One region of the Paenibacillus sp. FSL H3-0457 genome, then DNA from elsewhere that is predicted to be linked to it. Evidence: riboswitches for the same ligand, from Rfam matches in the RefSeq annotation. Region 1 holds a riboswitch; the other holds the start of a gene.

The links. Region 1 has a riboswitch for FMN ahead of MHH25_RS17450 (DMT family transporter). Riboswitches for the same ligand answer to the same signal wherever they lie in the genome.
Region 2: linked by a shared signal. The riboswitch ahead of ribD (bifunctional diaminohydroxyphosphoribosylaminopyrimidine deaminase/5-amino-6-(5-phosphoribosylamino)uracil reductase RibD) and the one ahead of MHH25_RS17450 (DMT family transporter) in region 1 are both predicted to bind FMN.

The regions. Positions count from the first base shown of each region.
Region 1 covers NZ_CP150283.1:3,948,165-3,951,855, forward strand. Annotated here, with positions in the region: gene MHH25_RS17435 (amidohydrolase family protein) at 1-451, opposite strand, end outside; gene MHH25_RS17440 (CGNR zinc finger domain-containing protein) at 563-1,114, opposite strand; gene MHH25_RS17445 (DinB family protein) at 1,257-1,757, shown strand; FMN riboswitch at 1,842-1,995, shown strand; gene MHH25_RS17450 (DMT family transporter) at 2,140-3,120, shown strand; gene MHH25_RS17455 (amidase) at 3,441-3,691, shown strand, end outside.
Region 2 covers NZ_CP150283.1:4,377,482-4,381,172, forward strand. Annotated here, with positions in the region: gene ribE (riboflavin synthase) at 1-141, opposite strand, end outside; gene ribD (bifunctional diaminohydroxyphosphoribosylaminopyrimidine deaminase/5-amino-6-(5-phosphoribosylamino)uracil reductase RibD) at 203-1,306, opposite strand; FMN riboswitch at 1,630-1,798, opposite strand; gene MHH25_RS19390 (hypothetical protein) at 1,966-3,273, opposite strand; gene MHH25_RS19395 (peptidylprolyl isomerase) at 3,386-3,691, opposite strand, start outside.

The DNA of each region.
Region 1 (3,691 bases):
CCGCCCGAATGCCAGCATCCTGAAGTCCACGAATCAGTTCATCCGTATGGTCAGGGGAATATGGCATGCTCCAATCCATTACTGTCGTCACTCCTGCGTTAAGCGCTTCCAAGGAACCGAGCAGATTGGCAATATAACTATCTTGTGGGCGGAGCTTGCTTCCCATCGCACCATAATAGAGATTTTGCAAATAAACTGGTAACGACCAGTTGGTTCCCGCTGTTTTGACAAGTGATTCCCACATATGCCGATGTGTGTCCACCAGCCCAGGCATAATAATCATCGATGAAGCATCAATGATCTCCGCATCCGGAATATCCAGGTCGGGCTGAATAGCCATGATCAGTGAATCCTGAATCAGAACGTCCGCCCTCTTATACTGTCCAATTTTAGCATCCATCGACAACACACAGCCATTTTTCAACAGATAACTTGTCCGCACAAGAAACATCTCCCATCTATTTTGGTTTGAAAGACGATCACATCCTGCTTACGAATCTGTACTGCTTCTGACTATTTTTTCGCTAGTATATATACATTATATAGTTATTGTTAGTATTTATCAATTTTGGGATTTGCGTTTCGCCCGAAATCTTCTAACCTTCATCAGATTGCCACACATCTTATCATCACAGTACTTCTGTGTTCTGCTTCGGGTATCATCATAGAACATCCAGCGACAATCCGAATTATCACAGATCCGAATCCTGCCCCCTTCTCCCTCCACCAAAGTCAAAGCAAAATCAGCAGCTACTTCAGCCATAACCTGATTCCAATGAGCTTCTACTGCTACCAGTTGGAGTTTCAGTTCCTGATCAATTGTATTCAATTTTCTTCTCACATGCCCTGCTTCCATAAAGCCATTCAACCATTGTTTTTCTATATCCGTTAATGATGCTCCAGAAGACACGCGGGCTCCAAGAGCCAACAATTCATTTCTGAAATTTCTCATCGACAACTCATCTTCTGGAGATGCAGGGACAGGAGCGTTAAGTTGCCATCGTTCCAGAAAATCTTGCTGCCAGCTCGCCTTCCCGAGCCTGTCCTCCGATCTATCTCCCCCACGCCAGTCATGATAATCGCTGTTTACAAAATCGGTCCATAATCTGTCCATATATACCTCCGTTTATGTAACCATCTAAGTAAATAAAGAAGGTTACAACTCATCTTTGATGTGTTATATTAAGTGTAACCTCATTAATCAGTTTTAGCTAGTTACATCACAAATCACAATTATACGCAAGGAGGAAAAGGCAATGACAAAAACAACAGCACTAGATGTGTTACTTATTCAAAAGGATGATACTTGGGATCAATGTAATTGGATTGTACCTTTGTCGAAATCCTTGGAGGGTCTTACAGCAGAACAAGCAGCCTGGATTCCACCTTCAGGGGGATTAAGCATCTGGCAGTTGGTTAACCATATGTATTATTACAACCATCGCTTATTATGTCGCATGCAGGGTAAGGAGCCTACCCTTCCTGCTGTAGACTCCAATGAATACACGTTTGGGAATCCGGGAGATGCAACGGATGCAGCTGGTTGGAATACACTGATGCAGGGTACAACTCGATTAGCCCAGCAGTTGCGAGATCAATTGGCTGCACTACAAGAGTCAGATCTTGAAGCCGCATATATGGATTCCGAAGAGAAATGGGCACACGAACTAGCTCGCTGGGTACTCCATGATGCGTATCACGCAGGTCAGATCGTGCTTCTTCGCAGACAGCAAGGAAGCTGGAAAATCGTTTTCTAAAAAAAATGCTTGAACTGCTAGCGCTTACAGGAATAAGATGAACTTATTAATGTTACAGCTTGTTCAACACACTATATAATTGAATAGGATCTTCGGGGTAGGGTGCAATTCCCAACCGGCGGTGATGTTCTTCGGAACCAGCCCGCGACTCGCTAATTGTTCTTAACGAAGGACATTCAGCGACTGACTTGGTGTGAATCCAAGGCCGACGGTACAGTCCGGATGAGAGAAGATCAACACATTGACATGCCGTTCACGGGAAGGCCTCTTTCCTGACGCATGTCCTTGGATGAGCCCCCGTTTATTTGGTATATACCAAAACGGGGGCTTTTGTCGATTTTGCCAACTGAAGATTCCGTGTTCTGACGAAGGAGTCCTGAATATGGAAAAGACATCAGCAGCATCACCTGTTTACCGCAAGGAACGAAGTAATACCGGATTCTGGCTTGTAGTTCTCGGCGCCGCCTTATGGGGTGTCGACCCACTCTTCCGCATTATTTTGCTAAACACGATGACATCCACGCAGATTGTACTGGTGGAACATATCATCGTCAGTCTTATTGCCATTCCCGTACTGTGGAAATTTCGGGCTGATCTGAAAAACCTGCGTGCTCGCCACTGGATTGCCGTGATTTTTATCTCATGGGGAGGATCAGCACTTGCAACGGTATTGTTCACCATGGCGCTTACACATAACGATCCGAATACGGTACTTTTATTGCAAAAAATGCAACCACTCTTCGCTATCGTGCTGGCTAAACTGTTACTAAAAGAAACGTTACCACGTCGCTTCGGTGGATTGTTCTTCATTGCATTAGCAGGAACGTACCTGCTTACATTTGGCTTCACATTGCCATTAGGTAACTGGGACAACTGGATTCATGCTGGAAGCTTGTTATCCCTTGGGGCCGCTGCCTTATGGGGAGGTTCAACCGTTATGGGCCGATTAATGCTGGGGCAGGCGCGTTATGAAACGGTCACCTCCCTGCGCTTTGTCGTTGCTCTCCCGCTCCTGATCTTTATGACGTGGAACGAAGGTGCTGCATGGACGTTTCCGTCCGGAACGGGTGAACAGACTGCTGTCATCCTCAACATTCTCGGTCAGGCATTGTTACCTGGTTTGCTCAGTCTTCTGTTGTATTACAAAGGTCTGTCGTCAACCAAAGCATCTGTTGCAACACTCGCGGAACTTAGCTTCCCGATGGCGGGTGTGTTGGTGAACTGGATCGCTTTCCGTACACTGATTACCTGGGAGCAGCTGCTTGGTTTTATCCTGATCTGGGTGGCCCTCTTCGCCATTTCCAGACAGCAGGAAAGATCATCCACTGCGGCTGATGCGGCACCGAAGCTGCGTACAGAGTAAGTGGATATATCTGAGGTTCGCATATAAACAAATAGTCAAATACAAAATAAAACCATTGCACATCAATTAGATGAGCAGTGGTTTTTTATTTCCATGACTCGATATTACTCGTTCATTTTCTCAATTAGCAATATGAGCTATTAACCCTTTGCTTTATCTCTATTTCGCAAATGCAAATCCCCCTCTTTTCCCTCCAACCTCATAACGAGTATGCATATCATCGCACTACGTCTCTTCTATCTTTTGTCTTTTGTCTAATCCGGTGGTACGATGACATATGGAATAAACAGATGAAATATATTCAGAGAGGAACGATCATAATGTCTTCATTCTCATATACCTCCTACGACGCCGTAGGTTTGGCTGAACTGATCCGATCCCGGGAAGTATCCCCGGTTGAAATGCTTGAAGCGGCGTTTGCACGCCTTGAAGAAGTGAATCCGCAACTTAATGCGGTTATTCGTACATATGAATCTCGTGCACGGGAGGAAGCCGGTTTGGTTCGACCTGGAGAACAACCTTTTGCCGGTGTTCCCCTGCTCCTGAAAGATATCTCGCAATCCTTGGAAGG
Region 2 (3,691 bases), 430 kb from region 1:
GCACACGCCGTTCACTGCTACACTATCACCAATCTTCAGATCGTCCATGATGGCGGAAGCTCCGATATTCAGGACCATCGCTTCGCCTTTCCGACCAATACGCCGGATCTGACCGACTTCTTCCACCAAACCGGTAAACATGCTGCCGCCTCCCTTTTTCAAGTTATAAAGAACCTAACTTTCTACTTTCAAATCCATTTATTTATTCAGGCCACACCGGAATACCGCCAATGCTGATATTATCTCCAACTTGTTCGATCTCCAACTGATTCAATTGAATCGCCTGATTCATACGTTCCACACCCTCGAAGCGGAAGCTTCCAGGTGTATCATAACCGCCTACAATCTTCGGAGCGATAAACATGAGCAGTCGATCGACCAACCTTGCCTCCAGCATGGCTCCATTCAAGGTGCCTCCACCTTCAAGCAAAATTGAACCAATGTCACGCTCACCCAACTTGCTAAGACCGTTTAACAGATCCACACGTGGTCCAGGACCACAGCGTATAATCTCGACGCCGTAGGCTTCCAAACGTTCAGCAACTTCAGGACTGGCTTCGTCTGTTGTCAGCACCCATGTTGGAGCAAGACCATCCTTAACCATTTTGGCACCTACGGGGAGACGTAACTTGGAATCCACTACAATGCGCACTGGACTAATGCCTTCGACTTGCAAACGGGTTGTTAGTTCCGGATTATCGGCGATTACCGTGTCGACGCCAACCATAATTCCCTGGTGCCGATGACGAAGGGCATGCACAATCTCACGAGCGGGCTCGTTAGAGATCCACTTGCTGTCTCCGCTGCGAGTAGCAATTTTGCCATCCAAAGTAGTAGCCGTTTTCAGTGTCACAAAAGGTAGACCCGTTGTAATAAACTTAATGAATTTTTCATTCATGCGTCTTCCTCGCTCACGCAGTACGCCAACTTCAACTTCAATGCCTTGTTGACGAAGCATGCTTATACCCCTGCCGGATACTTGCGGATTTGGATCTTCACAACATACCACAACACGTTTCACCTTTTCATGAATCAGGCGTTCACTACAAGGTGGCGTCTTGCCATAATGACTACAAGGCTCAAGTGTAACGTATACCGTACTTCCTTCTGCATCACTGCCTGCCATGTTAAGTGCATGCACCTCTGCATGACCGGTTCCACGTTTCAGATGGCTTCCCAGGCCTACAATACGACCCTCTTTCACAACTACACACCCAACGACCGGATTAATCCCCGTCTGTCCCTGTGCTCGTTCCGCCATATCCAATGCCAGTGCCATATAAAATTCATCATTGATCATTTCCAAATCCGTTCACCCCGCGGTTTAAAGTCTTGTTTATTAAAAAATCCCCGTCGAACAATCAGTTCGATGGGGATGATGAGAGACAAATGTCACCAGCAGGAGTGAAATGGATACAGCACGCCAACACTTTGCCCAAAACTTCATTTCGGGCAAGTGAAAATAGACACATACCTTAATGAACATCAATTACAGGTAAAGAGCTTTTATAGTGCGGCATATGTATGGAACTGTCCGGCGTAACCGGATCTTCCCTGCACAGTGCATGACATCACAAATCGTGACTGTGCAGCAATACTCCTGCTGAATGCAAACCTGTTAGGTCTGCACCTCTCCTTCTCCCATCCAGACTATACTGTCGGTTCTGGAATTACACCAGATCAGCCATCTGCCAATGGCAGACAGGTCACGGACTTTGCATCAAGTGCTGGACACATAGGTCCTTACACTTCCTGCATCACCGCCGGTAGGGAATTGCACCCTGCCCTGAAGGATTGCTTTCGTTATTACTTGGATGTTAGCACTTTAATGCCAAAAAATCAATTGTTTTTTGTTCCTTTTTGTCACATACTAACTTTTAATAAGCTAAGAAACAACAAAAACCGCTTCCTCTCAAGGAGGCACGGTTTTTGCTTGGAGGCCCATTTCACACCCATCGTATCATTCTACATATCAGGAAAACACCAGCTAGCCATATGCTTTAATTCTTTGGCATTATGGAATGGAGTGCGATCAGGTTCTTGCAGGGGCGAAGTCGGAAGCGGGAACTCTCTTGCCACCCTTCTGACCCAACTTGTGGAATCAATCGCAATAGCCGAGCATTTCCAGCGTCCATTCGCTCTCGGTCGAAACGTCCCATGCAAATCTGCTTTTCCCGGCATCTCTGGGAAGACTCCATCCAGATATTCGACAATGACGCGCTTGTCTCTGACTTCATGACAATATACAGTCACCCATACACCTTCCCGGACCCGAACAGCATACACATCGCCAGACTGTACCTCCCCGGTACCTGCATCAGGAGATGCCTTTGGTACTTTTCCGCGAACACTTCTCTTCTTCTCCAATGCCCCTAAGATCGTGTCCTTTACAGCTGGACTCTCATCAGGCTTATCCGCAAGTGATATGTTATTCAGATCAAAATTATGAAATATCTTGTTCAGGTTGTTCTCATTAATTCCGACAGATGAGTCCCACCACGCCAGAGGGGCCTGCACTTCAACCCGCACATTGGGGCGTGCGTCACGCTGCATGTAAGAGGTGAATTCCGTGATCATTCCAGGATGTTCCGGCGTATCCAATATGCCAATCAGAGCTAACGTCTCAAGTAAATCACGGTAGGCATATTCCTTCTGTGTAGGCAAAAGACGTTCCTTCTTGAGCGCTACTGCTGCCTTGCTGTAACGTGTTTTGGGAGGTAATTCGCGCAACACCGTTAACACCGCACGGAATGTCCAGCGGTCGTACTCATTGGGTATTGGAAGCTCCTGCGCGGCAGCCAGCTCTCGAAGTGCCAACACATATCCAAAAGGATCACCGTCCAACGGTGTTCCATTGGTCATCCGCCAATACCATTGCAGCGTTGTGTCGGTTGCTTGATCTACACTTAATCCGCAGATCTTACAAGTGTTCGAAGATGGATATGGCGTATGTTCATGGCTTGGCATACTGCTCGCAATAAGCTTGCCCGTAAGCAACGAACGCCAGATCATGGGTGCTGACCACAAAGAGGATACAAAGGCCTGCGCTGCATCATTGATCGTCCATTGATTCGCAACTTTTTTCAGCTCAGTAATCGTTTCATCATGTTGCGGACGTACAAAGCGATTCGGTTCATGCCCGGCTGCCTCAAGCGCTTCTCGATCCTTTACCGATAGACTATCCGGAACGACATGGCGCGATGCCTGCAGTTCTTCATCCCACAACGTGCGCTCACTATAAATTTGTTTTAACAAGCTTAGCTGAGTAACCATATCCAAGGTTATATTCATCCTTTCTAATTATCGATTTGAAGTATGTAAAAAATAAAAAAAGTGCTTCTATAAAAGAAGCACTTCATGTTTGGATCCAGTTAAGGTGAAGGTATTAAGCTTCTACAACTTCAACAGTTTCCATTTTGTCTTTACCTTCTAAAGCGTCCACGAACTCCATACCTTTAGTTACTTTACCAAATACAGTATGTTGTCCATCCAAATGTGGTTGTGGTTGGTAGCAGATGTAGAACTGGCTTCCACCTGTGTTACGGCCAGCATGTGCCATAGCAAGTGTTCCGCGCTCATGTTTGTTCGGGTTAATTTCACAGTTGATTGTGTAACCTGGGCCACCTGCACCGCTACCGTTAGGGCATCCGCCTTGAGCTACAAAGCCCGGGATAACGCGGTGGAATGTAAG